2 regions of the Lysinibacillus sp. FSL M8-0216 genome follow, and region 1 is predicted to be linked to the other one. Evidence: predicted binding sites of a transcription regulator. Region 1 holds the regulator's gene; the other holds the start of a gene.
The links. Region 1 encodes NrdR, which represses ribonucleotide reductase genes. Its sites were predicted from a motif close to AACACNATATATNGTGTT; they were not measured.
Positions count from the first base shown of each region.

Region 2: a site for NrdR is predicted at 3,259-3,276, ahead of MKX57_RS15170 (vitamin B12-dependent ribonucleotide reductase). Genes of this name have one in related genera too.

Region 1 is NZ_CP152007.1:3,619,574-3,631,685, forward strand. It holds gene rplT (50S ribosomal protein L20) at 1-63, opposite strand, end outside; gene rpmI (50S ribosomal protein L35) at 119-319, opposite strand; gene infC (translation initiation factor IF-3) at 351-854, opposite strand; ribosomal protein L20 leader region at 950-1,098, opposite strand; gene thrS (threonine--tRNA ligase) at 1,269-3,200, opposite strand; gene dnaI (primosomal protein DnaI) at 3,630-4,559, opposite strand; gene MKX57_RS17940 (DnaD domain protein) at 4,587-5,951, opposite strand; gene nrdR (transcriptional regulator NrdR) at 5,968-6,438, opposite strand; gene MKX57_RS17950 (glyceraldehyde-3-phosphate dehydrogenase) at 6,621-7,643, opposite strand; gene coaE (dephospho-CoA kinase) at 7,849-8,442, opposite strand; gene mutM (bifunctional DNA-formamidopyrimidine glycosylase/DNA-(apurinic or apyrimidinic site) lyase) at 8,456-9,328, opposite strand; gene polA (DNA polymerase I) at 9,341-11,968, opposite strand.
Region 2 is NZ_CP152007.1:3,089,934-3,102,045, forward strand. It holds gene MKX57_RS15165 (hypothetical protein) at 1-158, opposite strand, end outside; gene MKX57_RS15170 (vitamin B12-dependent ribonucleotide reductase) at 641-3,211, opposite strand; gene MKX57_RS15175 (biotin/lipoate A/B protein ligase family protein) at 3,400-4,230, opposite strand; gene MKX57_RS15180 (rhodanese-like domain-containing protein) at 4,435-4,821, shown strand; glycine riboswitch at 5,229-5,305, shown strand; gene MKX57_RS15185 (amino acid permease) at 5,469-6,806, shown strand; gene MKX57_RS15190 (glutaminase) at 6,841-7,803, opposite strand; gene MKX57_RS15195 (M20 family metallopeptidase) at 7,888-9,303, opposite strand; gene MKX57_RS15200 (MFS transporter) at 9,326-10,549, opposite strand; gene MKX57_RS15205 (hypothetical protein) at 10,886-12,112, opposite strand, start outside.

The DNA of each region.
Region 1 (12,112 bases):
AGCTAATTTTAATACTTTTTTACGACGTTTGCGCGTCACTGTTCCGCCTTTTACGCGTGGCATATGAATTACCTCCTGCTTTTCATTAAAAAATGAATGTTAGTATTTTTGTAGTCAATTATTTCATGTAAACAAGTAAAGATTTGATGCGTTTGAAGTCACCAGATGAAACGATGTTTGCTTTACGTAGGTGACGTTTTTGTTTCGTAGATTTGTTAGCGAATAAGTGGCTTCCATAAGCACGGTCATATTTTAATTTACCTGAACCCGTTTTTTTGAAACGTTTCGCAGCTCCACGGTGAGTTTTCATTTTTGGCATGTCGAATTCCTCCTAAACTGTTCGTCTAATATTATTTCTCGTTCTTTGGTTGAAGAACTAAGAACATGCTTCGGCCTTCCATCTTCGGTTTTTGTTCTACCGTTGATACTTCAGCACAAGCTTCAGCAAAACGATCTAACACACGTTGACCAATATCTTTGTGTGTAATCGCACGACCTTTGAAACGTAGGCTACATTTTACTTTATCGCCTTTTTCAAGGAATTTAATCGCATTACGTAACTTCGTTTGGAAATCATGTTCATCGATTGATGGGCTCAGACGAACCTCTTTCATTACGATGACCTTTTGATTTTTACGAATTTCACGGTCTTTCTTTTGCTGTTCAAACTTAAATTTACCATAGTCCATGATACGAGCGACTGGCGGCTTGGCTTGAGGGGCCACAAGGACAAGATCCAAGTTTACACGAGTGGCGATTTCTAGCGCTTCATTACGTGTCTTTACACCAAGCTGGTCACCATTGTGATCGATTAATCGAAGTTCACGTGCGCGAATGCCTTCGTTTACATACATGTCTTTGCTAATAGTAATCCACCTCCAAGTAGTTGTCGCGAATACATGGTTTGGGCAAAGCCTTGCCCGGTTGAACGGTACATCCTCTTGTCATGTCCATAAAAAAAGGACGGACATTTTTGAAGATGTCCGCCCGCTATATGTGCATGCGCAAGTCTACGCAAAACAATTCAACGTGTCATACCTGTTCACAGCCTTTAAAGCGTTGTATCAGGTGAGAAGCGGGCAGCCTCTACTTCAACCACAAACTTTGTATTCATTAACCTTAATTATATTAGCATGTATATGATAAGCTGTCAAACACTAATTTTCTTATCATACCTAGATTGACCTAATCTTAAATAATTTATACAACAGCAAGATTCATTTTATACAAAAAACCTCACTTATGCAAGTGAGATTTTTTATGAAAGATTATTTTGTAATTTCCGCTTTTATAGCTGCTAGGAAATTCTCAAAGCTAATTGTTTCGGAATCTTTAGAGCCATAACGGCGAACATTTACACCATTAGCTTCAACTTCTTTATCACCAATGACAAGCATATACGGAATCTTTTTCATTTGTGCTTCACGGATTTTATAGCCTAATTTTTCTTCACGATCATCCATTTCCACACGTAAGCCCGCTGCTGTTAATTGCTCTTCAATTTGTTTTGCATAATCGAAGTGAGCTTCATTCGATACTGGAATGACTTCTACTTGCACTGGAGCTAACCAAGTTGGGAATGCACCTTTATATTCTTCAATTAAGAATGCAACGAAACGTTCCATTGTTGAGACAACGCCGCGGTGAATTACGACTGGACGATGTGGTTTGCCATCTTCTCCAACGTAACTTAAATCGAAACGTTCTGGTAATAAGAAGTCTAGCTGAACAGTTGATAAAGTTTCTTCTTTACCAATCGCTGTTTTTACTTGCACATCCAGTTTAGGGCCATAGAATGCTGCTTCACCTTCTGCCTCGAAGTAATCTAAGCCAAGCTCATCCATTGCTTCTTTTAACATGCTTTGTGCTTTTTCCCACATAGCATCATCATTGAAGTATTTTTCAGTATCTGCAGGGTCGCGATACGATAAACGGAATGAATAATCATTTAAATCGAAATCTTTATACACCTCTAAGATTAACTGCACTACTTTTTGGAACTCTGCTTTAATTTGGTCTGGGCGAACAAAGATATGTGCATCGTTTAAAGTCATTCCACGTACACGCTGTAGGCCAGAAACTGCTCCTGACATTTCATAGCGGTGCATTGTACCAAGCTCTGCAATACGTAATGGTAAACTACGGTAAGAATGCATGCTATTTTTGTAAACCATCATATGGTGAGGACAGTTCATTGGACGCATGATTAATGTCTCGTTGTCCATTTCCATTGGTGGGAAAATAGAATCTTGGTAATGATCCCAGTGACCTGAAGTTTGATAAAGCTCTTTTGAACCTAATACAGGTGTATAAACATGCTTATATCCAAGAGATAATTCTTTATCGACGATATAACGCTCAATAACACGACGAATTGTTGCACCATTTGGTAACCAAAGTGGTAAACCTTGGCCCACCTTTTGAGAAGTTGTAAATAGCTCTAATTCCTTCCCGATTTTACGGTGATCACGTTCTTTTGCTTCTTCTAGCATTTGTAGGTGATGTTTTAATTCTTCTTTTTTGAAGAACGCCGTACCATAAATACGTTGTAGCATTTTGTTATCAGAGTTTCCTCTCCAATAGGCACCTGCTAATGATAACAGCTTGAATTCGCGAAGTTTACCAGTAGATGGTACGTGAATACCACGGCAAAGATCGAAAAATTCCCCTTGATAATAAATGGACACTTGCTCATCTGCAGGGATTGCTTCTAGTAATTCTAGTTTATATTCATCGCCAATTTCTTCATACATCGCTTGTGCTTCCGCACGACTTACATTTTTACGTTCTACCTCTAGATTTTCAGCAATAATTTTTTTCATTTCCTTTTCAATTGCTGGTAGATCTTCGGCAGTGATTGGTGTAGGAGAATCAATATCGTAGTAGAACCCACCATCGATAACAGGTCCAATACCAAGCTTTACATCAGGGAATAAACGTTTAATTGCCTGTGCAGTTAAGTGGGCTGTTGAGTGACGTAAAATTTCAAGTGCTTCTGCATCATCTTGTGTGATAATGGCAATGGCAGCATCTTCTTCGATTGGTGTTTTTAAATCTACTAATACACCATTAATTTTACCTGCGTAAGCTTTTTTTCGTAAGCCAGGGCTGATTGATAAAGCTACGTCATCTGTTGATGTACCTTTTACAAATTCCTTTACAGCACCATCTGGGAAAGTTAATTTAATCATTTCTGACATATTCGTTACACTCCTTTGTTATGGTTGAATACATAATGATTGATGAAATGTTGACTAATGAATCAGGTGATACGGCTGCTTATATGAGCGCTCTTCAACTCGAATTGAGCGAGATCTCTCCACAAAATAAAAAAAAGCCCCGTCCCTCAGGAAAGGGACGAAGCGTATGCTCGTGGTTCCACCCTTCTTCCTTCCGACTTATCAAGTCAGACGAAGCTCAAGGCTAGCTAACGGGCTAGGGACCGGCGAAAGATTATCCCTTTCGCTGCTCAGTAGGTAGTAAATGATGCGTTCATACTAGGAAGCTTTCAGCCGTTGACTTCCCTCTCTAGAAGCTGATACACAAAATTCATGTCCTCATCAATGCATATTGATATTTAGTATATGAGTCAGTATACGCTCGATTGTCGAAAAATGCAACTACCAATGTTACATCCTACGGTTATTGCCACGCATTTCAATTGGCTCTGTTAAGGCTTTAATACGCTCCATTATACGGCCCGCCTTGACAACCTCAATATCACCTTTTTGCGATTGGGCTAAATGGTGCTCTAATTCTCCATAATTAAAATTAGATGTAATAAACGTTGGCAATTGTTCAGCCATTCGATAATGGAAAATAGTCCCTAAAATTTCATCCCTTGTCCATGCGGTCATTGTTTCTGCCCCTAAATCATCGAGCATTAAAACAGGAGCCTTTTTAATATAGTCTATTTTTTCATTCAATGTATTATCGCCAATAGCATTTTTCATTTCCCGTAAAAATTCTGGCACGAAGACAACAACTGAACGTATTTTAATAGACGCTAATTCATTGGCAAGTGCACCAAGTACAAAAGACTTCCCTACGCCGAATTTACCGTATAAGTAAAAACCTTTTGATGGTAAATGACCTGATTCTTTTGTCGCTTTAACAAATTGCGCTGCTTTTTGGGCAATCATCACTCGAGACTCATCATCAATACTTAAATCGTGAATCGTTGCTTGAAGCACATCTTTGGGCATATGCATACTAGCAATCATATTCGCGACATCCCGACGCTCTTCTTCTCTAATTTTTTGCTCACAGCGTACATAATCAATTTCAACTGTATTCCGAACTACCCTTAAAGTAGGAAGGAAGCCTTTTAAATAGTTTGTACAATGTTCTGTGTTATCACAACCACAGCATTCCGTAGATTGACTAATAAATTCATGAAGTTTAGGTAAATTTCGTTCAATATTATCATAGCTTAATTCATCTGCATGACGTGCTAGAAATTCTTGTACGCGCGGATTTTCTAAAATTTCACGTCGCATGGCTTCATAGCGTTCTTGAAACGAGGGTACATTAATAGCTCGTTTTAATGGTCCATTTATAGGTTCGATTGTTGCTCACCTTCTTTACTATTCACTTTTCCCTAGCATCTCTAATATTTTTTGACGTTCTTTTTCAAAATCTATCGTGCTAGAAGTACTTTCCTCTTGTTTCTCATCACGTTTATAAAACCACTCGGGGACTTTTTCTTCTCGTTGATGTCCTGAACGTCCCTTAGTTCGCTGGCTCGTTTTAGTGGTTGTTTGTGGTTTGTTTTTCCAAGTTGTATATTTATCATGCTCTTGGCGTGCAAGTTCCATTGCTTCTTTAGCAGTTTGGATATTTTTACGAACCCAATGATCCGCAATTGTTTCCACATATTTTTTAGGTAACTTCATATCCGTTGTTAACATAACATACTCAAGTAACGCATTGACTACCCCAATCGGCATGCCGTGCTGCACAATTAAACTTTCTGCAAGTTGTACAGAGGTTTGCAAAGGTTCTTTCCCATTATTAATGTCACGCAACACTTGAATAGGAGCCGTAGTCTCTAAATAGTGTTGTAGCTCCTGATCCTTTGATTTTTGTCCAGTTTCTTCTACTGGCAACGGCTCGCTAACTCTCGCTATTTTTGGTGGCTCTTTTGACATCGTTAACTTATAGAAATCAGCAGCTGCCTTGCGTAAGCGCTCTTGTGAAATCCCTAAATCATCGTCCAAAGCAAGAATCACTACTTTTTGCATATCAAGCGCTGTTAAATGATATAAAAATGCCAGCTTAGCAATAGCCTCACGAACTTCTAATGTCAGTAAATTGGATGGCACCAATTGCTCAGATAAACCTGCTTGCAACAGATCGAAGTCAAATTGCTCCAAATAAAAAGGATACACCCTTTGTTGTTTATCCTTACGATTCGTATCCACTTGTAAATCTGATGGAATATTGGAATGAACGGGCTTATAGACATCTATAAAGGCACGAGATACATCTTTAAAATCCGCGTCCCTCACAGGGTATATAAAACGTTGACGTAAATTACGATATGCCTGCTCTCCAATTTTGCTAAATAAAAACATCGACAACAACGGGTCTTTCATAAAGCTTTCCGCATCTAATGGGCGCTGTAGCTCATATAAAAAACTTCGCTCACCAGCATTTTCTTTTTTCCATGTACGTAGTAAACCAATCGCTTCAAGGGCTATACGTGCCTCAAACACTTTACCAATAGGCAGACCGAGCACATTCATTAAATAATAATGTGTCATTTGCGTCTTTGGTATCTGTTCTGCTTCTGCCCATAAAGTTAAATAAAGGCTAATAGGGTCTGAGCCCGTTAACGGTTGATAGAATAATGTTACTAATTGACGCTCTTGAGTAGAAAATGCATGAGGTAGACGAATGTCAAAAGGATCGCCAGGCTGCAATTCCTTAAATAAATGAATCAACGTCATTCATCCTCTCTATTTTCTATGATTTCTGCTCCGTTTGACGTTGAATAATATCTTTAATCTCCTCAATAAAGACATTGATATCCTTAAACTGTCGGTAGACCGATGCAAAACGGACATAAGCCACCTCATCAATTTTGGCTAAGCGATCCATTACCAATTCACCGACATCTTCTGAGCGTACTTCTGAATTTCCAATACGACGAAGATCTTTTTCAATCGATAGGACAAGTTGCTCCAGTATATCAAGCGCAACTGGGCGTTTCTCACAGGCACGAATAAGTCCACGAAGTACCTTTTCACGGCTAAATTCCTCTCGTGAACCTTCTTTTTTCACTACAACTAATGGGGTCTCTTCAATTTTTTCAAACGTTGTAAAACGGAAGCCACATGACTCACATTCACGACGTCTACGAATTTCTTTATTATCATCTACTGGCCTCGAATCCACAACACGCGTTCCGTTAAATTGGCAAGATGGACATCTCATATAATTACTCTCCTGGTTTACAACAATTTAATATTTCTATTATAACAAATTTCCTACATATAAGAAAAGTGCATTCACGTAGTGAGCTCATGATAAACCTAATGCACCTAAAGTACAAGGAAAGTTTTTTAAAAAAAGCACATTGAAACCAGTTAGATTTCAATGTGCTCAAAATGAAAATATTATGCGTTTACCGTTTCTAATGCATTAGCCACTTTTTTCACTAGGTCAACAACGCGTGCAGAGTAACCCCACTCATTGTCATACCAAGCAAGTACTTTTACTTTACGGTTACCTAATACCATTGTGGAAAGTCCATCAACTGTTGATGAGTAAGTCGTTGTGTTGTAATCAGAAGATACTAGTGGCTCAACTGAGAAATTTAAAATGCCTTTCATTGGACCTTCTGTTGCAGCTTTTACAAATGCTGCATTAACAGCATCAACTGTTACATCTGTATTTAAATCTACTACAAGGTCAACTAAAGAAACATTTGGTGTTGGAACGCGAAGTGCCATACCATGAATTTTACCTTCTAACTCAGGTAAAACTAATTTTAATGCTTTGGCAGCGCCTGTAGATGTAGGAATAATTGATTGTGCACACCCACGTGCACGACGTAAATCTTTATGTGGATTATCTAAGTTCTTTTGATCGTTTGTATAAGCATGAACAGTTGTCATTAAACCATTTTCAATACCAAATGTATCATTTAATACTTTTGCAACTGGTGCTAAGCAGTTTGTTGTACAAGAAGCGTTTGAAATTACATCATGTTTAGCAATATCAAGTTTGTCATCATTCACACCTAAAACAATTGTTACATCTTCGTTTTTACCAGGTGCTGTTAAGATAACTTTTTTCGCGCCAGCTTCTAAGTGCATTGCTGCTTTATCACGCTCATTAAATTTACCTGTAGCTTCGATAACGATATCAACACCCATTGTAGCCCAAGGTAATTTTAATGGATCTCGTTCGCTAATAATTTGAACACGTTTACCATTTACAACTAAAGCATCGCCTGCTGGTTCTACTGTACCTTCAAATGTTCCGTGATTTGTGTCATACTTAATCAAATGTGCTAACGTTTCTGCTGGATAGCTAGCGTTAATAGCAACAATATTTAAATTTTCTTGTACGATCGCTTGGCGGAAAACCATACGTCCGATACGTCCGAAACCATTAATAGCAATTGATACTGTCATTTAAAAATCCTCCTGTGAGTACATACTCAGATTAATTATATACTTTATGGTGATTAGTATAACACAATTTTAAAAAAGATGAACATTAAATAGTCATATTATAAAAGTTCTTATTTTCTGAAAAATTATCTTTTATTATGGCATTTGCCCATAAAAAAAATGTGTAGCAAGATTTACTTGCTACACATTTTTAGCTTGAAACACTTTAAATTACACCCCAGAAAGCTAGAATTTTCTTTAGTTGTTCCTCTGTATTTTCCAGATTCTCATTATTATAAATGACCGCATGAGCTCCCTTTTCTTTGACAGACATAGGCAACTGTGAGTGCATGCGTGCTAAGGCATCCTCTTTTGATAAATGATTGCGTTCCATTAAGCGTCGAAGCTGAACCTCTTCACTTACCGACACTACAATGATACGCTCTACAAAATGCTGAAGCTTACTTTCAAATAACAGGGGAATATCCATGACAACATGCTCATGGCCATCCTCTAAATAGGCATCACGTTGTCGTAGCATTTCCTTTCTAATGGCCGGATGCATAATATCATTTAAAATTTTGCGTTTGGCAGGCTCATGAAAAATAATATCTCCGAGCATTGTCCGATTTAAATTGCCATCCTCTAGTAAAATATCTTGACCAAAGTTTTCTGCAATAAATGCCAGTGTCTCTGTTCCTGGCTCGACGACATCTCGCGCTACAATATCTGCATCAACAATCGGTAATCCTAGTTCGAGCATCATTTTTGCTACTGTACTTTTTCCGCTTGCAATACTTCCTGTAAGTCCGATAATCATTGTTAAATCCCCTTTAATGTTGACAATTTGGGCAAAAAACCGATGTTCGCCCACCAATCGTCATTTGACTTGTTGCCGTTTCACATGCTGGGCATATCTTTTTCCCATACATTTTCAAACGATTCTGCATGCTCCCAGCTTCCCCATTAATATTTCGATAATCAGAGATGGTAGAACCACCTGCTTCAATACTTTGACGCAAAACAGCAACGATCTCCTCAAATAATGCTCGTTTACGCTTCTCACTAATACGGTTCATTTTTCGAGCAGGATGAATTTTTTGAGCAAACAGCGCCTCTGTTGCATAAATATTGCCACAGCCCGAAACGACTTGCCCATCCATAATCACTTCTTTTACGGCCTTATTCTCATATTTTGGTAATGTTGATTTTGTTATAAAAAAATCACACGCTAATTCATCAAACGGCTCTGGCGCCATTTTTGTTAATGGTACATGATCTTCAATTTTTGCCAGAAATCGTAGTTCACCAAAGCGTCGTATATCTGAATAAATTAAGTAACCACCATCAGCCATCTTAAAGGTGGCATGTATATGCTTTTGGAATTTTGCTTCATCGATGTCTTCTGGTGAATTCACAACAAACCATGCACCTGTCATTCCTAAGTGACTAACAAGTACATAAGGAACCTCATCTTTGAATAAGTGAAAGAAAATATATTTTGCACGTCGTTCAATTTTTGTAATCGTCATTTCAGACAACGTTAATTCAAATGCATCAGGCTCTGCTTGCTTAACAATACATTGTTTCCCCTCACTAAAAGAAAAGTGTACCCTTTCAGATAGCTGTACATGTTGAATTGTACGTCCTTCAACCTTTGGCTTCAATGCCTGGACGACACCTTCTACCTCTGGTAATTCAGGCATTTGAACCCCTCCTTATTTTGCTTCATACCATGTCGAACCATGGTTAAAATCTACTTTTAGCGGTACGGAGAGCTCGATTGCATTTTCCATTACCTCTGGCACAATTTTTTCTAGCAACGCAATCTCTTCCTTAGGTGCTTCAAAAATCAACTCATCATGCACTTGTAAAAGTAGCTTTGCCTGCATATTTTCCTTTTTTAGTCGAGCATCCATATCAATCATCGCTTTTTTAATAATATCCGCAGCACTTCCCTGAATCGGGGTATTCATCGCCGTACGCTCAGCAAAGCTTCTTAAATTAAAGTTTGAGCTCGTAATATCTGGTAAATAACGACGTCTATTTAAAATTGTTGTAACATAGCCATTGAACTTCGCATTTTGCACAATATCATCCATATACTGTTTAACACCTGGGAAACTAGCGAAATATTTATCAATAAAAGTTGCCGCTTCCTTACGGGTAATATCTAAATTTTGTGATAGACCATAATCACTGATACCATAAACAATCCCAAAGTTAACAGCCTTCGCTGCACGACGCATATTACTATCAACTTCATCTTCGGATACATGGAATACGTCCATCGCTGTTCGTGTATGAACGTCCATCCCTTCACGGAAGGCCTCTACAAGGTTTTTATCCTCCGACATATGTGCGAGTACACGTAATTCGATTTGCGAATAGTCCGCTGAAAACAGTATCCAATTCTCATTTGAAGGGACAAATGCTTGACGGATTTTACGTCCCTCCTCTAAACGGATAGGGATGTTTTGTAAATTTGGATCTGTTGAGCTTAGTCGTCCTGTAGCAGTTAAAGCTTGTTGGAAACGAGTATGCACCTTGCTATCCTTTTCATGGATTTCCTTTAGCAACCCTTCAATATAAGTAGACTGTAATTTACCAAGCTGACGATATAACAGAATATATTCAATAATGGCATGCTCAGATTTTAACTTCTCTAATACATCAGCAGCCGTTGAATAGCCCGTCTTCGTTTTTTTAATAACAGGTAAACCTAATTTATCGAATAAAATAACACCTAATTGTTTTGGTGAATTAATATTAAACGTTTCTCCTGCCTCCGCATAAATTTCTTGTTCAAGCACGACAAGCTTTTCATTAAGCTCTTGGCCCATTTTTTCTAGCGTAGCACGGTTAACGGTAATGCCTTCACTTTCCATCTCACCTAAAATGGCTGCCAGTGGCAATTCCAAGTCTTTATAAAGATCAAATTGTTCATTTTCCTTTAATAATGCCTCTAGCTTCGGCTGTAATGACCAGACAGCATAAGCTTTTCGGCTAACATGCTGTGCAAGCTTATCTATTTCAGGTATAGCACGTTTAGCCCCCTTGCCATAGACCGTTTCATCTGCTTGTACATCATAATACCCAAGCTCCCTTGCAAGAGTGGCAACATCATCCCCACTAAGTCCAGGATTATTAATATACGAAGCAAGCACTAAATCAAAATCAACGCCAGCTAATTGAATACCTGCTCGTTTTAATGCTGCTTGAGACGCTTTGGAATCAGACATGTATTTTATTTTTGAGGAGTCCTCTAACCAGCAACGTAATATATCTGATTTTGCCGCAATATCAAAAGGAATGTATTGAGTCTTGGTCCCATCAGATAAGGCAATTCCAAGTAGCGCACAAGTGTGGTAATGTTCATTCTCTAGCTCAACATGCACAGCCATCACATCTTGTAAGTCTTCTTGTCGAACTTCTTGAATTTGTTCAAAATCAAAAGGTGTTTGCTCTTGCTCCTGCACAGTAAAATCACTTTTCTCGAGCAATGATTTAAAGCCGAGCTCACGCCATACATTGATCAATTCTTCTTCATTCGGTCCATGGTACGCGAGATCAGTTAATGAAATGGTAATTGGGGCATCTGTAAAAATCGTTGCCAGCTTCTTACTCATCTTAGCCTGCTCTTCATTGGCTACCAGCTTTTCTTTCATCTTAGAAGCTTTCAATGTATCCATCGCCTCGTAAAGTGCCTCAACGGAGCCATGCTCTTTTAATAGTTTGACAGCCGTCTTTTCGCCAACACCTGGCACACCAGGAATATTATCTGAAGAATCCCCCATTAAGCCCTTCATATCAATAATTTGTAAGGGCGTTAAGCCGTATTTTTCTGCAATAAAGGCTGGCGTATTTCTCTCAATTTCCGTAATCCCTTTTTTCGTAATATAAACCGTAACTTGCTCTGTCGCAAGCTGTGTTAAATCGCGGTCTCCAGATACGATGATAACATCCATATCCTGTGATGAAGCCTCTTTTGCCAGCGTCCCAATAATATCATCCGCTTCATATAGGTCTTGTTCATATTGCTTAATTCCATAAGCATCAATTAGCTTGCGTATATAAGGGAATTGCTCCGATAATTCTGGTGGCGTCTTTTGTCGTCCACCTTTATATTCTGTAAAGGTTTCATGGCGGAAAGTTGTTTTTCCAGCATCAAAAGCCACTAAAATTTGCGTTGGTTGCTCTTCCTCTAATATTCTTTGTAGCATCGTTGTAAAGCCGTACACAGCATTAGTATGAATTCCACTATCATTCGTCAACAATGGCAACGCAAAAAACGCGCGATATGCTAAACTATTACCGTCCAATAATAGTAATTTTTCCTTTGTCATAATATTATCCTCCTGCGTTGTCTTCTACTTCCTTCTACTTTATCATAACAATACATTTCAAGTAAAAAAAGCAGACGGGTCCTCCCTAAGGTTATCCGCTACTTTTGACTCGCTATCCGTCACTCTCTCGGTTTTATCCGTCAC
Region 2 (12,112 bases), 530 kb from region 1:
TTTACCCAGCTAGATACAAAACTATATTCCGAACAAAGTGTCAATGCTGTAAATGATAACCCCATTGCCATCGCTAGTTTATAATCTTTACCTGTTGTATACAAATAAAGATTTATAAAAGTTGCTACTATAGCAATAAGTCCGAATAGTAACCACATTATGCTACCTCCCTTTTCAATATAGACATAAATTGTAATGAGGATGTTCCCAGCCCTTAATTGGAAATTATTATAATTATTGTTGTAAATCCACACTTTCCTGATGCGACTCCTATATATATAAATGTTTGATTGGTAATGATTCTTTCTTGCTTTAATGGAGATTTTACCATAAGGATATATATTCCAACATAATCAGCCTTTCACCAGAAACATTGTTATAAAAGTATTCCACTCTTCCTTTAAGTACAATACTAATCGGCACCAGAACTTTGTCCAAAACCCATTCTTCAATATCCTCACAATAGATGATGAACATTTAGTCGAATAAGTTTTGATTCTACTGGAGTCATATCAGACCTATAATTTTCAGAAAAATATAAAAAAATAACCTCTTACGGCCATAATACCGAAGAGGTTACTTTTAATCAAAATTTATTACCGTTTTCATTCTTTTATTCAAAGCAACAAGAACATAAAATTTACAGGCCGCATTTTAACTGTGCGCCACAGTTTGTACAAGTATTACAGCCGCCCATTTCTTCGACTGTTCCTTTACGACATACTGGACATGTATTTCCTACGTCCGAGCCAATTACCGTCGTGGACTCTAGTGCTTGAATCGTATCAACTAATACGACTGGACGTGTTGTATGTTCTTCTACTAATTCTTCCTCAAATGATAGTTGATCCATATCATTTTCTTCGGCTTTTAGCGTAAGTACCTGTGAATCACGGCTACCATCCACATAGACCGTACCACCTTTAGCGCCACCTTTATATAGTCGCTCATATACTTTTTCAACTTGTTGTACAGTATAGCCTTTTGGCGCGTTTACTGTTTTAGAGATCGATGAATCAATCCATTTTTGAATAATACATTGTACATCCGCATGTGCCTCTGGTTTTAGCTCCATTGCCGTTACAAACCATTCTGGAAGCTCTTGCTCACTAGCCTCTGGATGACGATCTAAATATTCTTTTACAATTTCAGCTTTCACTTCAATGAACTTACCTAGACGGCCAGAACGGTAGTAAGTGAAGGAGAAATATGGCTCAAGACCTGTTGCTACGCCTACCATTGTTCCTGTTGAACCTGTTGGGGCAACCGTTAATAAATGGGAGTTACGGATACCTGTTGCTAAAATTTGCTCCTTGATGTGAGCAGGCATTTTTTGCATGAAGCCTGTTTCTGTGAAAGCTTTACGTAAACGAGCTGTTTCTTCGTCAGTAGCACCTACTAAGAATGGGAAGCTTCCACGCTCTTTAGCAAGCTCTGTAGACGCCTCATACGCGGTTTCAGCAATTGTTTTAAAGATTTCATCGACTAAAGCATTACCTGCTTCAGAACCGTATTCTTTCTCACAATAAATGAGTAAATCAGCTAGGCCCATTACGCCTAGACCAACACGACGCTCACCAAGTGCTTGTACACGGTTTTCCTCTAAGAAGTATGGAGTTGCATCAATAACATTATCCTGCATACGAACACCAACACGAACCGTTTCACGTAGTGCTTCGTAATCTACAGTTTGATTGTCTTTATTCGCAAATTGTGCAAGGTTTACCGCTGCCAAGTTACACACTGAGTATGGCGCAAGTGGCTGTTCCCCACATGGGTTAGTTGCAACAACGCTTTGACCATATGCCTTTGCATTCGTCATATCATTCGCATTGTCGATAAAGAAAATTCCTGGCTCTGCAGAGTATGTTGCACATACGTTAATTAAATTCCACAATTCTTTCGCTTTGATCGTGCGATATGTGCGGATTTTATAGCCCATTTTCTCCCATTCACGAACGTCACCAACATGATGCCATTCTGTGTTGTAAGCATGCATTTCTTCTTTCGAGTATTCTTCAACCGCTGGGAAACGCAGTTCGAAATCAGCATCGTTTTCAACAGCTTCCATAAATTCTTTTGTTAATGTTACGGAGATGTTTGCACCTGTTAAAAACTCTGAGTTATGCACAGTATATGTGCCACCATCACGTAATTTATTTTCAGCCTCACGAATAATGGCTGTATCAAATCCACCTAAACCTTCAATGCTTTTATAGTTTACAATGCCTTGATACATAGCTTCTTCCTGCATAGAAAGTGGCTTGAAGTTTAATTTCTCTTTAGCTAGACGAATGATTGTTTCATCCGTTGTATTTTCAATTAGGTAACGCAGAATACGTGGGTTTTGCATTTTAGAAATAATAAACTCCACAATATCTGGATGCCAATCGGCAAGCATAATCATTTGTGCTCCACGACGTGAGCCACCTTGCTCTACAAGATGTGTTAATTTAGCAATATCATCTAACCAAGAAACAGAACCTGATGATTTACCGTTTACTCCACGTGCCAATGTGTTGCGAGGACGTAATGTGGAACCATTTGTTCCTACTCCACCACCACGGCTCATAATTTCCATTACTTGTTTACGGTGATCACTAATACCTTCACGTGAATCCGCAACAAAAGGCATTACGTAACAGTTAAAGAATGTTACATCTGTTTCAGATCCTGCTCCGTATATTACTCGTCCTGCAGGAATGAACTTTAAGGACACTAATTGCTCATAAAATTTTTCAAACCATTCTTGGCGTTTTTCTGGTGTTTTTTCAACAACCGCCAGTCCTGTTGCATTTCGTTTAGCGATTTGTTCATAAAAAATCTCAAGAGGCTTCTCTAGCACGTCAATTGAACGCGTAATCACACCCGTTTCTTGCTCCTGTGGATCGTCTAAAACGCTACGATAATCTTCCTCAATCAAAATATCAGCTGTTTTTGTAGTCATGTCCAGCTTTTGAATTGTCCCTAAACCACGTGCAGGGAACTTTGGATCAGCTTTTACCGTTAAAACAACAAAGTCACCGGCTTTTAGTGTTTTCTTTTCTGTGTCTTTAAACGAGTAGCGATCGATCATGACAAGTCTTGATACACCTTTGTGCGTGATGTGCATATCAGGCGTTACAGGGTGTACCTGCGGGAATTGTTCGATATCTTTGTTTAACTGTTCAAATTGATTGTTTACATCGGGTTGATGATTTGTGAGTACCATCGTTTTGCCTCCCTTACAAAATAAATACACAATATCATGTGTCGTTAAACACTACATATTGTGTATATGTCTTTAAAAAAGATACTATATATAGATTTTCAATTCAACTCTTGCTTTTTTCAATAGAATCGTAACTACTTGTAATAGCAAGGATTTAACGCTTAAAAATATTTTTTTTATACCATTTTTTACTTTTTGAAGTTCCACTCATCAGATGCATATTTTTTTTCTTCTAATGCACGGACATATTCTAACTGCTCCTCAGAAAGTGTAAATGGTTTTAATTCAATTTGCAACGATTTTGCAAAACCATCTCGAAAAGCAGTCACACATTGTTCAACTGTCACAGGTTCATCCACAAGACTGTTAATCGCTACTGCTTTCTCTGGTAATTTTCTGCGCATACGATCCTTCGCTTCTTCACTCGAAAAATTAAAGACCGATAATAACTTCTCCTGATCTAAATCTAATAAAATGGCACCATGCTGCAATATAACACCTTTTTGACGTGTTTGCGCACTTCCCGCTATTTTTTTCCCTTCAACTACCAGCTCATACCAGCTTGGAGCATCAAAGCATACTGCACTTTTCGGACTCTTTAAGTCTGCTCTTTTCTCCTCTGTATCAGGGACACTAAAATAAGCATCCATCCCTAAGTTATGGAAACCTTGCAAGATGCCTTCACTTAGCACACGGTACGCCTCTGTCACTGACTCCGGCATATTTGGATAGCTTTCTGTTACGATGACACTATATGTGAGCTCATGCTCATGCAGCACAGCTCGTCCACCAGTTGGTCGACGTACAAAACCCAAGCCTTGCTCACGTACAGCATCTAAATTTATATCTTTTTTGGCTTGCTGAAAATAACCGATCGATAATGTTGCCGGTTCCCACTCATAAAAACGAATGACTGGTGGAATTAACCCCTCACTATGCCAATCAAGTAATGCTTCATCTAGTGCCATATTAAAAGAAGGACTACATTTCCCTGAATTTAAAAAATACCAAGTTGTCATATGTTCATCTCCTACAATTTATAAAAATACCTCAGGCCCCACCTGCGGTTCAACCTTAACGAAGATTACGTTACAGTTCAAGTTGTGGCTTTGCAAACGATATCGACGAATTCGCCACAATCTAGTTAATTTTATCAAACTCATTGGACTATCGCTAGCGCATCTTTTATAATAATAAAGAAGATAGAAAGGGGTAAGAAAATCTTGGACATACTTATCACAATCGGTGTCGTTTTAGTAGTCGTAATTGCATACATCGGTATTAATGCACTAAGACTCAAAAAAGCTGTAACCAACTTAACACAAGAACAATTTATTGAAGGCTATCGTAAAGCGCAGCTAATCGATGTTCGTGAACAAAAAGAATTTGATGCTGGTCACATTCTTGGCGCACGAAATGTTCCTTCCACAACATTACGTCAACGTTATAAAGAAATTCGCCCAGATTTACCAGTATATTTATACTGTCAAAATACAGGCCGTAGCTCACGTGCTGCACTATTTCTTAAAAAACGTGGGTACAACCAAATTTACCAACTTCAAGGCGGTTTCAAAACTTGGACAGGTAAAATAAAAGCCAAAAAATATTAATATTTCCCTAAAAAAAGTCGTCTCAAAGAACTAGGAGACGGCTTCTTTTTATACAAAAAATTCAGAGTTTCTACTATATTATATCTATTGCAAAATTTTAAGTGGCTATTTCGTACACTCTTTCATACTATAGTGATCCTCTCTCCCCTCACTTGTCCCACTCCATTTCTTCACATAAACCTTTCGTATTTACCCATTTGCGCATACTACGGAAATCTTTGTATGTCCAAAAATACTAATTATCGTTAGTAATTTTCATTTATTCACTACATTCTTCTATTTTTCTGAAAATAATATAAATTTCTAGTTGAATATTTGTAAAAGCACTGCTAGGATATATAATATCTTAAAATAATATTTATGTTAAAAAATTAATAAGCTATGAATGCTATGGATCAAACTATAGCAGGAGCAGTTCTGGAGAGAGCGCAATTTGCGTCGCCGAAGGGTTCACTATCTCAGGCAAAAGGACAGAGGAGTAATAACAGCTATTTTAAGCGATGCCATACGATGGTTACGAATGATTTCATGAACCATCCGTGATCAAATGGTATTTGTTATTCTGACGTTTTTCCGAGACTAGTGTCACAACTAGTCTCTTTTTTTATTTTTCCAGTCATTTTTTATGCATCTTTGGGGGGATTAACGTGGAACAGCAACAATTAAAACGTGAATTAAAAAATCGCCATGTACAGCTTATTGCCATTGGTGGGACAATAGGAACCGGTTTATTTCTAGGCTCTGGGAAAGCCATTGCATTAGCAGGGCCTTCGATCATCCTTGCCTATTTAATTGTCGGAACGGCACTCTTTTTTGTTATGCGTGCATTGGGCGAACTATTATTATCGAATTCAGGATATACATCATTTACGGATTTTGCCTCCGAATATATAGGGCCATGGGCAGGGTATGTAACAGGCTGGACCTACTGGTTCTGTTGGATCATGACAGCGATGGCGGATATTATCGCTGTAGGGGTTTATACACAATATTGGTTTGATATCCCTCAGTGGGTTCCAGCTATTGGTTGTTTAGTAGTATTACTACTACTGAATTTATTGACGGTCAAACTATTTGGGGAGTTAGAATTTTGGTTTGCTATCATTAAAGTGATTACCATTGTGGCGCTCATTATCCTTGGACTAATTATGTTAGTGACAGGCTTTCAAACAAGCTCTGGGACGGTTTCAGTAGATAATCTTTGGGTCCACGGTGGCCTGTTTCCAAATGGAGTATATGGCTTTTTAATGGCCTTCCAGATGGTTGTTTTCGCTTTCGTCGGTGTGGAATTAGTAGGGGTATCAGCAGCCGAGACTGCAGACCCACAAAAAAACATTCCTTCTGCTATTAATAAAATACCATTTCGAATTCTACTCTTTTATGTAGGGGCACTGTTTGTCATCCTATGTATCAATCCATGGTATGAAATGTCTGCCACAAGCAGTCCATTTGTCCAAGTATTTACGTTAGCGGGCATTCCAATTGCTGCAGGTATTATTAATTTTGTTGTGCTCACTTCAGCCGCTTCTGCTGGTAATAGTGGTTTATTTTCAACAAGTCGCATGCTCTTTAATCTTGGTAAAAATAAACAAGCATCACCTGCTTTTGCTAAGCTCAATAAAAATAGTGTTCCAAGTAACGCACTAGTCATTTCTGCAATTGTTGTATCCGTAGGGGCACTGTTAAGTAAGCTAATGCCAGAGAATGCCTTTAGTATCGTAACGACTATTAGTGCGATTTGCTTCATATGGGTGTGGAGTATTATCATCATTTCTCACATCATCTATAAACGGAAAAATCGTGCCCTACATGAAGCCTCAAGCTTCAAAGCACCGCTGACACCTTTTATTAACTACGTAGTGCTTGCGTTTTTTGCTTTCCTATTAATTGTGATGTTTTTTTCTGAGGCAACACGTACAGCTCTTCTCCTAACACCTATTTGGTTTATTGTCCTATTCATTCTATATAAAATGAAAAAAAGATGACTTCAGAGCTCACTCTGAAGTCATCTTCTACTCGTTAAAAAATGGTCATATCCCATTCTGTCGCTAAATGTTTCAGTAATTGGACACCTGCGACACTATTCCCGATAGGATCGATGGCTGGTCCATAAATACCTATGCCACAGCCAGCAGGGAATGGTGAATCTAACCCTGCATGGCCTGGGACAGCAGTAAGAATGGCACCAGAAACACCACTTTTAGCAGGAAGTCCAATAAATGCCGCAAATTTTCCTGAAGCATTGTACATACCGCATGTTACCATTAAAGCCTTTGCTAATTTTGCCACTTGTTTAGGAAATAACTGTTTCTTTAATAGCGGATGATAGCCATCATTAGCGATAACTAAACCAATCATCGCTAAATCGGATACATTGACTTCAATCGCACATTGCTTTAAGTAAACCTCAAGAGCCGCTTCTACTGGGCAGTCTAAGAAACCAGAATCCATTAAATAGTAGGCTAGTGCTCGATTACGGTTAGCTGTCTGCCACTCAGATTGAAACACTTCCTCGTTGACACTTAATTGCTTACCTATGATTTGCTCTAAAAATTGCAGGATTTTGTCAATCTTCTCCTGTGGTGAATGACCAATCATCATAGAGGAGACAGTAATCGCCCCAGCATTAATCATTGGATTAAAGGGCTTTCCTGGCTGATGACTTTCTAAGCGAATAATAGAGTTGAATGTATCCCCTGTTGGCTCAACATCAACCCTCTCTAATACATAGGGCAATCCTCGATCCATACAGGCCAGTATAAAGGTGATTACTTTGGAAACACTTTGAAGCGTAAATAACTCCGTCGTATCACCAGCTTTAATTTCATGCCCTTCAGTGCCAATAATGGCTATAGCTAATTGATTTGGGTCTTTTTTAGCTAATGCAGGGATATAGTTAGCGCACCGTCCTTCTTTTGCGGCAGAGCGAAACTGTGTGACCGATTGTGCCACAAGCTGATCGTGACTAGGTTGTGTTGACATTACTGTGGACTCCTTTCAAAATGTGCAAAAACAGAGTCTTCATAGTTCTCCTATGAAGACTCTATCCATATTTTTGCTATCCTTTTATAGCTTTGGAGACATTGTCCCCTCCGGAATTAACGATTCATACGTCTCCCCATCAAGACGTTCTTGCCATTCCTTTTTAGCTTCCTCAATCAGTATTGGATTACCCAATAACTCAATAGCTGTACACGCCATAATTTTAGCAGCTTGTAGCATACCTTTATGGGCGATTGGTGTGACACCTTGAGAAACAACTTGCCATGTATGCAGTGGCGTTCCTAATGCCATACATACTGTCGTACATTGAACAGTTGGCACATTCCAGCTAACATCTCCCACATCAGTAGAGCCACCCATGATAAATTCAGGGAGCATTCGAGGAATATGATCAGCAATAACTTTTCCTTGTAATTGTTGAACATCACCTTTATGTAGACCAACTAATGAAGAGGCTTGTACTTCAGGAGAAAACGTATTGAAAATAGCCTGAGCATACTGTTCATCCTCTATTGTATAGTCTGGCATGCCAATTTCAAGTATTTGTTGATACATGGCATCATAAAGTGTCTTATTCGTTATTAAATTAGAGGCAGCACCTTCAAAATCGATTTCTAGGGAAGTACCTGTCATGAGCGTTGCACCCTTCGCTATTTGTTCAACGCGCTGATAGATTTCTTGCACTTGTTGCTTTTTAGGTGCTCGCACTAAATAGGTAACCTCAGCATATGGTTGAACAACATTCGGAGATGTTCCACCAGAGTTTGTAATAGCATAATGCACTCTTGCTTCTGGAATAATATGCTCTCGTAAGTAGTTTACCCCAACGTTCATCAGCTCAACAGCATCTAATGCACTTCTTCCCAGATGAGGAGCAGCTGCAGCATGTGCACTTTTACCTGTAAACTTAAATGTAACAGCATAGTTTGCTAGAGAGCTACAAGTCATCACCGTTGAAAACGTACCAGGATGCCAAGAAATGGCGATATCTACATCATCGAATAAGCCAGCTTTCGCCATATAAGCTTTACCAGATCCATTTTCTTCTGCAGGGCAACCGTAAAAACGGATGGTTGCGGATTGTGGATGTTGCTCTAAATAATCTTTTACGGCAACAGCTGCTGCAAATGCTCCTGTTCCTAATAAATTATGGCCACAGCCATGACCACTTCCCCCATTCTCAAGAGGCTCATGAGTGGTAACACCGCCCTTTTGGCTCAAGCCTGGTAGTGCATCGTATTCCCCTAAAAAGGCGATGACTGGCTTTCCTGACCCAAAAGTTCCAACAAGCGCAGTATCAAGCCCAGCTAAGCCAACCTCAGTTTGAAACCCCTCGTTTTCGAGTGCCTCTTTCATATATTGCATGGATCGTTTTTCTTGAAAATGAAGCTCCGGTACAGCCCAAATTGCATCGCTTAATGCCACACTAGCATCCTTCTTTGCCTCAATAAATGTAGAAATTTTTTCTTGAAAACTCATTATTGTCCCTCCAATTTATTCATTATGCTTTCAATAATGCTCCTTTTTGGTCGTTTAACGTTACAAGCGACACAATACAAATGAGCGCGAATCCAATTAACATCCAAAAGGCTGCATCAAACGAACCATTAAAGGCATCGACCATAAAACCAATAGCCATAGGTGTAACAAACCCCGCTAGCTGTCCGCCTGTATTCGCGATCCCCATAGCTGAGCCTGTTATAGACGAAGGCAATTTCTTTAGAACAATTACGGGTAGTAGCGTAATGACAAACGCAATAAAGATAGAAACAACTGTTTGATAGCCAATAAATAATGTCACCGTTTTCGCTGTAAACATTAAATACAATAAAAGACCGATGACTGCACAGGAAATAGAGCCTAACACCTTTTCCATTCCTCTTGGAAGCTTATCGATAATATATCCGCTACCATACACCCCAATAATCGTTGTAATAGCAGGAATTGTTTGTGCCCAACCAATGGACATTAAGTCTAGTCCACGATTTTTTTGAAGGTAGGTTGGAATCCACGATACTAATCCCCAGTTCACCGCATAAATACAGAAATAAGCAATAATCAAATTCCACATGAGCGGTGTTTTCAGTAGTTCTTTAAAGCTTACCTTAACAGCCGGACTACCTGTCTCAGCAGCATCTACTGTTTCAGCTTTCGGGAGCTGAATGTATTTCCAATATAAATAAGCAATAATCGCTCCAATAGCCCCGATAATGATAAACATCATACGCCAGCCAATCGTTCCTAATAAATAAGCGGCCAACAGCGGTACAATTAGCGAAACAATCCCACCAGAAGTCAGCATAATTGACATCGCTCTGCCTCTTTCTTCTTTCGGGAAAATCGTGGCAATAATCTTAGAGCTAGATGGTTGAAATCCACCTTCTCCGATGCCGAATAAGAAACGAATAACAATCATCGCTGTTAAAGACCAGGCAATAGCCGTAAGTCCGGTAAATATTGACCACATGATGACAGCCATTAGCAAGATTCGTTTTGCGCCAAATTTATCAGCTAGCCAGCCTCCTGGTATTTGCATAATGGCATAGCCTAAAAAGAAAGCGCTTAAAATAATACCCGTCGAAGATGCATCCAGTTGCAAATCGCCTGTAATTGAAACGACTGCGTAGTTCATAATATAGCGATCTAAGTTCCCTAAAGACCAGCCTAAAAATAATAGCGCAAGGATAACATTTCTAGATTTTTTCGTTACTTCATTTGTTGTCATTTATATCCCTCCCATGATCAAAAACCTTCTCTTTATGGCAGTGATTGCATCACCGCTACAGTTGTTCTTTAAGATTCTTGCCCCCTTGCAAATCTAGTAAAATCAAAACCCCTTTTATATACCGACATTTTCGTTATATATTCGTATAATAATCAAAGTACTCCAAAAAAACAATATTTTTTTGAAAATTTCTAATAGATAGTCGCTTCTCTAGCTATGAATGATCGGCTCAAAAAAGCGCACAACTTGTGGACTGGTCTTTGTTTTATCGATCCTAAAATTTTAGAAAAAAAAATGTCCCAAACCACACATTGGTTTGGAACATTTTTTTAGTTTCTAGACAAGCTGATACATTTTGATTGGTCTACCACGCAAATGCTGTAATTCTTCGCCACAAATTCTTGCTAAATCTACACTACATAAATCCGCAACAATACGCTGTGCATTTCTTTCACTCATTTGAAGCTGTGTTGCTAAATCCTTTGTCGTAAAATGCTTCCAGCGCATTTTCTGCACAAGCGCATGGATTTTCATATACGTTTTAATACTAATATTACCTTTTTTTAGCTTTTCTAAAATATCGGGATCTTCTGCTCGGTAAGAATAAGACAACTCTTCCATATTTCCGACCGACTCAATAATCGTACCGTCATCCTGAATCATAACGATATCGATGGCCTCATTTTCCTTGGTCTGCCTTAGCCCTCGATGAGCATGTAGTTCTGCATTGAATACGGTTTGTGCAAAACCAATACCTGCAGTTACTTTTGCTTCCATTTCGATGGATAATTGATACATTTTTTCCTGTAGAAATTTAATTTTCCCTTCAATCGCACCCCTTGTACTAAAAATTGTATATTTTCCATTCCCCTCTTCAATGAGGGAACCGTCAATTTGTTCACAAAGTTGAAGTAGATGTTCCTTAGTACGTAGCTCTAAATATTGGATGCGATACCCTTGCTTCATACGCTCCTTTAACGAATCAAAATCCTTGATTTCAAGCATTACTGCACCAATTTGAGTTTCTTTATAGTAGGATGTTTTAATTTTTTCCGTAAATAGCTGAACTGTATGGTAAATTTCTGTTTTTGTGGGAGATACCCAATAGGAGGGAACTCCTCGATCTTTCAGCTCTTCATCGACAGATGGATAACAAGTGATGGCAAAATCGATCTTTCCCTCCTGCCAAAGTATATAGTGAAAATCAAATAACTCTTTTGGATCAATGGCTACATCAAATTCCTTTAAATACATATGATTGACATTCTTTTGGATCTCCGCTAGACCCTCTGAAGCCATTTGTGAGGGAGAAGGTATAATATCGATACTAACATTTTCAATAAACTTCTTTTGCCGATAGGATTGCTCTAAAAATCCTCTATAAATAGCCGCCTCCGAAAAAATGATATGAGCCAATTTATCCTGTGAAACGTTTGTTTGGCTCGCTATCTTATAGGGGATATAGCCAGAAAACAGCCAGAAATCCACATCTTGATCATAGGTCTCCACAAGATGCTTTGTCTCTGTCGCTATCGTATAAATATATGGAATAAATTCCATATC